Regions from separate parts of the Pseudorhizobium sp. NPDC055634 genome, predicted to be linked through region 1. Evidence: predicted binding sites of a transcription regulator. Region 1 holds the regulator's gene; each other region holds the start of a gene.

Region 1 (3,069 bases):
TTGACGATCGTCGCCGTGGACCAGTTTTCCGCATGGCTGCGCCGCAGGCTCGTCGGCGACCAGGCCTTCCACGCAATCTGAACGAGGGCTGGCATGACCATTCTCAACGCGGCCGAAATGGACGCCCTGGCGTCCCGCTACCCCGAACTCCTCCAGCGCTCCGCCTGGCAGCGGTATCGCGTCCCCATCATCGCCACGGCGGCCCTCGCCTACTTCGTCTTCGCGTGGTGGTTCTTCGCCGTTGGCAAGGTCGTCTCCTCCGCCAACTGGGGGCTCGCGGGCAACTACCTCGCCGACTGGGTCTCCTACGAAATCCGCCCCGACATCGACATCGCCCCGGACGGCGCGATGCGGATCACCTATCCGCGCTTCGACCCGATCGGCCCGAACCCCAATCCCGACTGGCTCGAGGCACGCCGCGAAACGGTGACGCGCAGGATCGAGGTCCCGGCGGTAACCGCACCGGCTGCCGCCCCGCAGCCGTCGTCGAGCTTCAGCTTCATGGCGCCCGCGCCCTCCCCCCGGCAGTTGTCGCTACCGGTCCCGGTCGCCGAGACCCGCACCGAGGAAGTCGTGACCGAGGCCCTGGTGCTGATGGGTCCTTCCCGTACGATCGACGTCAGGCCGGACCGGGTCGTCCTCACGCGCGGCGAGGAGACGGTGACGCTGCTTCTCGATCGCGACGCGGAGGACGTGATCGCCCACGAGCCCTTGCCGGAATGGGTCGAGCAGCGCTCGGCCGGCGGCCGGGTCACCGCCTATTTCGGCTTCTCCGGATGGGCCGACATCAGCGACGACCGGGTGCGCATCCGCAAGCGCTTCCTCGGCTGGGAGAACTTCCTCTTCGACACGAATTCCGCCTTCTTCGGGAAGTCGGCGGGCGAAGTCGCCGGGCTGATCTTCGGCGGCGAACGGATCGATCCCGCCCGCAGCAACCTGTCGCTCGCCTGGAACGACATCCTCTACAACCCGTCCTGGCAGCATCTCGACGTCTGGACCAAGCTCCTGCAGACGATCGTCATGGCCTTCATCGGCACGCTCTTCGCGATGATCGTGGCCTTCCCGCTCTCCTTCATCGCGGCGCGCAACATCGTCCACAACCGGCCGGTCAACCAGATCGCCAAGCGGCTGTTCGACTTCCTGCGCTCCGTCGACATGCTGATCTGGGCGCTGTTCTTCACCCGCGCCTTCGGCCCGGGGCCGCTCGCCGGCATATCCGCCATCTTCTTCACCGACACGGGGACGCTCGGCAAGCTCTATGCCGAGGCGCTGGAGAACATCGACGACCGGCAGCGGGAGGGCGTCCGCTCGGTCGGCGCGCCGCCGCTCGCGGTCCAGCGCTTCGGCGTGCTGCCGCAGGTCATGCCCGTCTTCGCCTCCCAGGCGCTCTACTTCTGGGAATCGAACACCCGCTCGGCCACCATCATCGGCGCAGTCGGCGCCGGCGGCATCGGCCTGAAGCTGTGGGAGGCGATGCGCACCAATTCCGACTGGGAGAACGTCGCCTACATGGTGCTCCTCATCCTCATCGTCGTCTTCCTCTTCGACGGGATCTCGAACGCCCTGCGTTCGCGGCTGATGGGTCGGGAGCGGTAGAGACCGGAAGCCGCCCAGGGCGACGCAGTCCAGAGCCGCGCAGGAGACGGTCGCGGCTCTTTCCTTTCCGTAGATCCCTTCCATAGATCCCCTACCCGCGGCCCTCCGCCGGCACGCCGAAACGGAAAAGGCAGCCGGCATGATGCCGACTGCCTTCCTTATTCCAGCCCGCACCGCGCGGTGAGCCGGCGCCTAGCTTTCCAGCGAATAGCCGGCGCCGCGGACCGTGCGGATGACATCCGGCATGTTGGAGAAGTTGAGGGCCTTGCGCAGGCGCCCGACATGGACGTCCACCGTGCGCTCGTCGACGTAGATGTCGTGGCCCCAGACACCGTCGAGCAATTGTGCGCGCGAATAGACGCGTCCCGGCGCCGACATCAGGAATTCCAGCAGGCGGAACTCCGTCGGCCCCAGCCGGACCTCGCGGCTCTTCCTGTGGACGCGGTGGGTTTCCCGGTCGAGCTCGATATCGCCGCAGCGCAGAACCGTCGACAGCACCTCGGGCTTGGCGCGGCGGAGCATGGCCCTGACGCGGGCCATCAGTTCGGGCGTCGAGAAGGGCTTCACGACATAGTCGTCGGCGCCCGTGGCGAGCCCGCGCACGCGTTCGCTCTCCTCGCCCCGCGCCGTCAGCATGATGATCGGCAGGCGCTCCGTCTCCCGCCGCTGGCGAAGGCGACGGCAGAGCTCGATGCCGGAGACACCGGGAAGCATCCAGTCGAGGATGAGGAGGTCCGGAACCCGCTCCTGGAGGCGCAGCTCGGCCTCGTCGCCCTTCACGATGGTCTCCACCTCGTAGCCTTCGGCCTCGAGATTGTAGCGAAGAAGCACGCTGAGGGCTTCCTCGTCCTCAACGACGGTAATCTTTGCGTGCATGGTCGGCCCCGCGATCCTACTCCTCGCCCAGCACGGTGCTGAGCGTGGTCGACCGGTCGTCCTTGGGGCGCTCACCCTCCGGCTGCGATCCGGTCGCCATGTAATAGATCGTCTCGGCGATGTTGGTCGCGTGGTCGCCGATCCGCTCGATATTCTTGGCGCAGAACAGCAGATGGGTGCAACTGGTTATGTTGCGCGGGTCCTCCATCATGTAGGTGAGGAGTTCGCGGAACAGCGAGGTGTACATTGCGTCGATTTCCTCGTCGCGCTCGCGGATCGCTTCGGCCTTCTCGGCCGAGCGGGTCACGTAGACGTCGAGGACTTCCTTGAGCTGCACCAGCGCGAGGTCGGAAAGATGCTCGATCCCGCGCGCCAGGTTGCGCGGGATGCCCGTTTCCTGGACCGCGATCACCCGCTTGGCCGTGTTCTTGCCGAGGTCGCCGACGCGCTCGAGGTCCGCTGCGATGCGCAGAGAGCCGATGATCTCGCGCAGGTCTGCCGCGACGGGCTGGCGCTTGGCGATCGTCAGGATCGCCTTCTCGCCGATCTCGCGCTCCGCATGGTCGAGCACCACGTCGTCCGAAATCACCTTCTGGG
Region 2 (3,069 bases), on a different contig from region 1:
CGCTTGAGATAATCCCGCGCCCGCTGCAGGTGGGTGGGGAACCGCTTCCACCAGACGAATTTCGTCGCCTTGTAGGCTTTCCGGTTGGCGATGGTGCTGGGCAGGCGCTTGGAGGTAACGACGTCCTGCTCCACGGTGAAGACCTCCGCACCGATCGCCCAGCCGCGCTCCAGCGCGATGTCGAACGGGTATTCCAGGACCCTCATGCGCTCGACCAGCTTGGCCGCGCCGGCACGGGTGACCGCATAGCAGGCCGCCGAACCCATGGGGCCGTGAACGGCACGGCCGATCCGGTCACCTTGATCGGTCGTCGCGTAGTTCCGGAACCCGACCATGCGGTGGTTGAACATCTTGATGACGTCGGCTCCCGGAAGCGCCGCGAGCGCGGCCGCGGCGCGCTGCGGCAGATCGCGTGAAAGCCGGATGTCGTCCTCGACAATGATCGCCCATGGCTGTCCTTCGTCGAGAAATGTGGACAGAGCCTTGAGGTGACTGTGGTAGCAGCCGTATTCCCCGGGGACCATCAGCCGCCCGGTATTGCGGATGAACGCGGGCTCGTCCCAGTCGACCCGGTCTTCCAACCTGACGGCGGCACCGTCGATCGCCTCGACGCGGCGGATCGAAAGACCAAGATCCGCAGCCTCGCGAGAAAGGTCCTCCCAGCGATCCCGACAGCGACCAAGATTGATGGCGTAAATGATTACCTGGGGGTCGTCGGCGCTATACATCAGAACTCGTCAGTACGGTGTTGAACTCGAAGTATCGCCAACCCTGACGACGGACCGACGCGGTCGCAGTCAGGGACTGAACGAGGGCATTTCAGCCGACAAGACCGCCGCCTTCAGACGCGAGCGCAGCTTGTCAGCCTTCTGACGCTTGTCAAATCGATTAAGGGACTGTGACCAGCTCTTCAATGGAATTGCGGCGTTTTCCCCATAACCATCGATCAGGACGATCCGCGGCCTTCCCGTGAGGCGGTCGGAAAGAACGAGATTGTCGATCCCGAGGTCGTTGGCGACGATCGGGCTGCGTTCGAGCCAGCCATAGAATTCCTCGAGGAGCGGCAATACGCTTTCGTCGAGCTGGCGGGACTTCACAAGGCTCGCGAGGGTGGGCGCCATCTCGCCCTTGAAGGTCTCGCATCGCACCGCAAGTCCCGGGCCGACATCCGTATCCGTCAGGCCGATCACCTCTTCCAGATGCCGAGACGAACGCCCCTCCGCGGCATAAAGGGCCACCTGCTCCTCCAGGACCCGAATGAAATTCTTCAGGTGAGAGAAGCGGCGCCGCCGCCCACGGAGGAAAGCCCAGCGGGCCTCGTAGCGCTTCAGCGCTTCGGGCCGCACCACCTTGACAAGAATGGATGCGTCGTCCGGGTGTCGGTAAACGGCTGAATTGTTTCCTGAGGCAACAGGCACGCTATCTGCCAGGTGGATCATGCACGGCTCCGGGGATCACTGAGGCTCGCCCGAGACTCGACAATGCTGGCCGAACCGCTCCCTGGGCGAGTTGCTTGCGCTCTAATTGACAGGTCTGTGACAAAATTCAAGCTCCGCCTCGCCCCTTGCCGGTGTCCCCAGGCGCCAATGGCGAGGACGGTAACGTCGCGAGACAAGGCTTCGTCGGGATGCGGGACCGCCTCCCCGGCCGACCACCCCCGCAGGGGGCTATTTCGGTATCGACATCAATTCCGCCAACCGCACGATAGCCTGCGCCAGATCCTCGCGCTCCTGCAACGGGAGCCTCGAGAAGTTCTCCAGGAAGATGCCGCCCATCGGCTCAGGGGCCTCGGCCACCAGGCGGGCACCCTCCGCCGTGAGGCGCGTATGCACGATCCTCCGGTCGGTCCCGGAGCGATATCGCTGGATCAGTTCACGCTCCTCGAGATTGTCCAGGATCGTCACAACCGTCGCCGGACTGATGTCGGCGTAGACGGAGAGCGCGACGGACGTCACCTCGCCGAGTTCGACAATCCCCTTCATCACCACCAGCTGGGCTGCCGTCAGGCCGCATCGCCTGGCCAATGCCCGGGACTGCAGGTCGTGGGCGCGGACGATCCGGCGAACCGCCTTCTCCACCATCCGGGCCTCGGTCTGCAACCTTTGTCCATCCTTATCGTTTGCCGGGACGTTCATAACCTTGACCACATCCATTCGAACTCTAACTATCAGATCTAGTATTATTTCAGGTCATTCAAGCTCAGGAAAGGATTGATAGGAACCGTGTGTGGGATTTGTGGTGAAGTGCGTTTCGACGGGGGCCAGCCCTCGCCTCTCGTCCAGGCGAAGATGATGGATGCAATCGCGCCGCGGGGGCCGGACGGCTCGGGGCTCGTCATTCACGGTAACGCGGCGCTCGGGCACCGGCGTCTCTCGATCATCGACCTGTCGCAGAAGGCCCGCCAGCCCATGGTGGACGCCGAACTCGGCCTTACCATCGCCTTCAACGGCTGCATCTACAACTATCCGGAATTGCGGAGCGAACTGGAAGCCAAGGGTTATCGCTTCTTCTCTCACGGCGACACCGAAGTGATCCTCAAATCCTGGCATGCCTGGGGCAAGGACTGCGTCAAGCGCTTCCATGGCATGTTCGCCTTCGTGATCCACGAACGGGACAGCGGCCGCATCGTCATGGCGCGCGACCGGTTCGGCATCAAGCCATTATACCTGGCCCGGACAGGCGGCGCCATCCGGTTTGCCTCGTTCCTGCCGGCGCTTCTGAAAAGTGGCGACATCGACACCTCGATCAACAGGACGGCACTCCATCACTACATGACCTTCCATGCGGTGGTGCCGCCGCCGCACACGATCGTCAACGGGGTAGAGAAGCTGCCGCCGGCGACCATCCGTGTCATCGACGCCGACGGTCGTGAAGACGATACCATCTACTGGGCGCCGCCCTACAGCCGCGACCCGTCGTTGAGCAGGCTCTCCTCCATGGATTGGCGGGACCTCGTGCTCGACGCGTTGAGGACGGCGGTTCGTCGCCGGATGGTCGCGGACGTGCCGGTCGGCGTACTGCTTTCGGGCGGCGTCGATTCCAGCCTGATCGTCGGTCTTCTGGCCGAGA
Region 3 (3,069 bases), on a different contig from region 1:
AGCCTCAACCTGAAGGGTGACGAAACCGTCACCATCGAAGGCCTGGAAGGACCGATCAAGCCGCGCGAATGGAAGACGGCGAAGATCACCTACAGCGACGGATCGGTGAAGGACGTCAACATCCTGTGCCGCATCGATACCCTCGACGAGGTGACCTACATGAACAACGGCGGCATCCTGCAGACCGTTCTTCGCGATCTGGCCGCCTGATCCGAAACCATTCACCCGCCGGACACTGTCCGGCGGGTGTTATCGGCCCGGAGCCCCGTTTCCGGGTGCCATGAGCCCGGTCTTCCCCGCGGCCATGGCGCCGACAGTCTTCCCGACATCGATGCTTAGCAAGGCGCTCCAACCGGAGCCGCCCTTGCATCCACCGGCGAACGGCGCGGGATGAAGGCCATGTGCCTGCTCACCCCATCGTGACTTCCTCTTTGGCGGTCCGGGCAGTTAGTTTGCCCGAGTTCTCGCGTTAGCCTCTTGATCCGCGCGGTCAGCCGTGGCTAACAAAGTTCAGTTCAAGAGGTTTGCGTTCATGCTGCCCATCGTCCGCAGAGCGATATTCCTTGCCGGTGTCCTGGCTGCAACCGCAGCAGGAGCGGAAGAGGGCAAGACGCCGAAAGGCGTGGTCGAGCTGTTCACGTCGCAGGGTTGCTCGTCCTGCCCGCCGGCCGACGCCGTGCTGAAGGAACTCGTCCACCAGGGCGACGTGGTCGCCTTGTCCTACCATGTCGATTACTGGAACTATCTCGGCTGGACCGACACGCTGAGTTCGAAGGCGAACACGGAGCGGCAGTACGGATATGCCGAATCGCTCGGCCGGACCGGCGTCTATACCCCGCAGGCCGTCATCAACGGCCGCGACCACGTGAAGGGCACCGAACTCAGCGCGATCAACGCGACCGTCGACAGGCTGCGGGCCGCAGGGCAGGGGCTGACGGTGCCGGTCACCGCGCGGATGCACGGCAAGGAGATCGAGATCGAGATCGGCGAGGGTGAGGGCGAGGCCGAAGTGGTGGTCGCCTACTTCACCAAGCAGCAGGATGTCGAGGTGCCGAAGGGCGAGAATGCCGGCAAGACCATCGAATACTGGCACAGCGTCTACGACGTGCAGTCGGTCGGCATGTGGGCGGGCAAGCCGCTCAAGCTCTCGCTTCCCGGCAAGTTCATGGGCAAATGGAAGAAGGACGGCTGCGCGATCCTGCTACAGAGATCGGGCTCCGGCGGGGAGCCGGCGTCGATCATCGGCGCGACGATCCTGATGGCGGGGCGCAAGCGCCACTGACAGCCTTTGTTGGATGATCCGACCCGGAGACATTGGGGGGGCTGGGGGTAAGGGTCAATGAAACCGGGCCGGATCTATTGGGGCCAGAAGCCAACCAACGACGGGAATGTTGTCCCCGAATCCGGCGGTGTTTTGTCCGAATTGCGGCAAGATTAAAAACTCGGCAGCGCTACTCAATAATCGCGTTACAGATTGATTTTTACCCCCGCTCGGGCAGAGTGTCATGGCACTGACATCATCCATGGAGTCGTGATGACGGATCAGCCGGATTTGCGGGGTACCCGCAACCCAGAGGACGACGTGGTCGTCAGCCTGACCGAATACCGCCAGGCCCGAGAGCCGGTCCCCGTTACCTTCCATCGCCGCGAGCTGGACGCCATCCTCAGGATCTACGGACGCATGGTGGGCGAGGGCGAGTGGAAGGACTATGCCATCGATCACCTGAAGGACCGGGCGATATTCTCGGTCTTCAAGCGTTCCGGGGAGATGCCGCTCTACCGGATCGAGAAGAACCCCAAGCTGGCGGCCAAGCAGGGCCAGTATTGCGTCGTCAACACGCACGGGATGATCCTCAAGCGGGGCCATGAGCTGCCGCAGGTGCTGAAGGTCTTCGACAAGGTGCTGAAGCTGATCGACTAAGCCGGGTAGAGGCTGCCGGGATAGGTGTGGGCGTCCGGGTCGGTCGCCGCACCATCGCCGAGCGCCCGCTGCATCAGCACGGTGTCGAGCCATCGGCCGTGCTTGAAGCCCGTCGCCTCCAGCCTGCCTGCAATCGCGAAGCCGAGCCCCTCGTGGAGGGCGACGGAGGCGGGGCTTGCGCCACCGATCACCGCCACCATCTGGCGGAAGCCGAGATGCGTGCAGCGTACCAGGAGTTCCGACAAGAGCGCCTTGCCGATGCCCCGGCCGCGGGCTTCAGGTGCAAGGTATATGGAATCCTCCACCAGCCAGCGATAGGCGGGCCGGGTGCGGAAGGCCGACGCATAGGCATAGCCGAGCACGGTGCCGTCCGGATCCACGGCGGCGATATAGGGATAGCGGCTGCCGGTGATGGCAGTGAAGCGGGCGGTCATCTCCGCCGCGTCCGGCGGTTCCAGCTCGTAGCTCGCCGTGCCGTTGATGACGCAGTCCGCATAGATGGCGGTGATCGCGGGTAAATCCGACGGCAAGGCGTCGCGCAGGGTGAAGGTCATGTCGGGATGCCGAGGGAAAACAAGAACGAAACTATGGGCGCAATAAAGGACTGGCAACAAAAAAGGCGGCCCGGGGGCCGCCTTCAATCTGTCTTTCCGATGCCGCTACTCGTTGCGATTGCCGAGGAACTGCAGGAGGAACATGAACAGGTTGATGAAGTCGAGGTAGAGGGTGAGCGCACCCATGATCGCCTTGCGGCCGGCTACCACAGCCTCGTCGCCATCCCAGTACATTTCCTTGATCTTCTGCGTGTCGTAGGCGGTCAGGCCGGCGAAGACCAGGACGCCGATCACCGAGATGGCGAAGCCCATCGCGGACGACTGGAGGAAGATGTTGACGATCGACGCGATGATCAGGCCGAACAGGCCCATGATCAGGAAGGTGCCGAAGCCCGACAGGTCCTTCTTCGTCGTGTAGCCGTAGAGTGACAGCGCGCCGAAGGAGGCGGCGGTCACGAAGAATGTCTGCACGATGCTCTGGCCGGTGAAGACCAGGAAGATCGAGGACAGCGACAGGCCCATCAGCGCCGCGTAGATCCAGAAAGTGGTCTGCGCCGCGGCGACACTCATCCGGTTGATGCGGAAGCTCAGGAA

Evidence for each region. The regulator PhoB, encoded in region 1, activates phosphate uptake and scavenging genes when phosphate is short. The targets are predictions, from matches to a motif close to TGTCATNNANCTGTCAT.
Region 2: a site for PhoB is predicted at 1,525-1,541, ahead of ACWGPT_RS14625 (YrbL family protein). Genes of this name have one in related genera too.
Region 3: a site for PhoB is predicted at 1,502-1,518, ahead of ACWGPT_RS12135 (DUF2794 domain-containing protein). Genes of this name have one in related genera too.

Annotation. Positions count from the first base shown of each region.
Region 1 covers NZ_JBSHHW010000004.1:117,291-120,359, reverse strand. Annotated here, with positions in the region: gene phnE (phosphonate ABC transporter, permease protein PhnE) at 1-81, shown strand, start outside; gene phnE (phosphonate ABC transporter, permease protein PhnE) at 94-1,596, shown strand; gene phoB (phosphate regulon transcriptional regulator PhoB) at 1,789-2,472, opposite strand; gene phoU (phosphate signaling complex protein PhoU) at 2,489-3,069, opposite strand, start outside.
Region 2 covers NZ_JBSHHW010000008.1:129,214-132,282, forward strand. Annotated here, with positions in the region: gene ACWGPT_RS14620 (glycosyltransferase family 25 protein) at 1-728, opposite strand, end outside; gene ACWGPT_RS14625 (YrbL family protein) at 798-1,439, opposite strand; gene ACWGPT_RS14630 (MarR family winged helix-turn-helix transcriptional regulator) at 1,668-2,099, opposite strand; gene ACWGPT_RS14635 (N-acetylglutaminylglutamine amidotransferase) at 2,223-3,069, shown strand, end outside.
Region 3 covers NZ_JBSHHW010000006.1:162,816-165,884, reverse strand. Annotated here, with positions in the region: gene acnA (aconitate hydratase AcnA) at 1-210, shown strand, start outside; gene ACWGPT_RS12140 (DUF1223 domain-containing protein) at 533-1,282, shown strand; gene ACWGPT_RS12135 (DUF2794 domain-containing protein) at 1,535-1,921, shown strand; gene ACWGPT_RS12130 (N-acetyltransferase family protein) at 1,918-2,475, opposite strand; gene ACWGPT_RS12125 (Bax inhibitor-1/YccA family protein) at 2,581-3,069, opposite strand, start outside.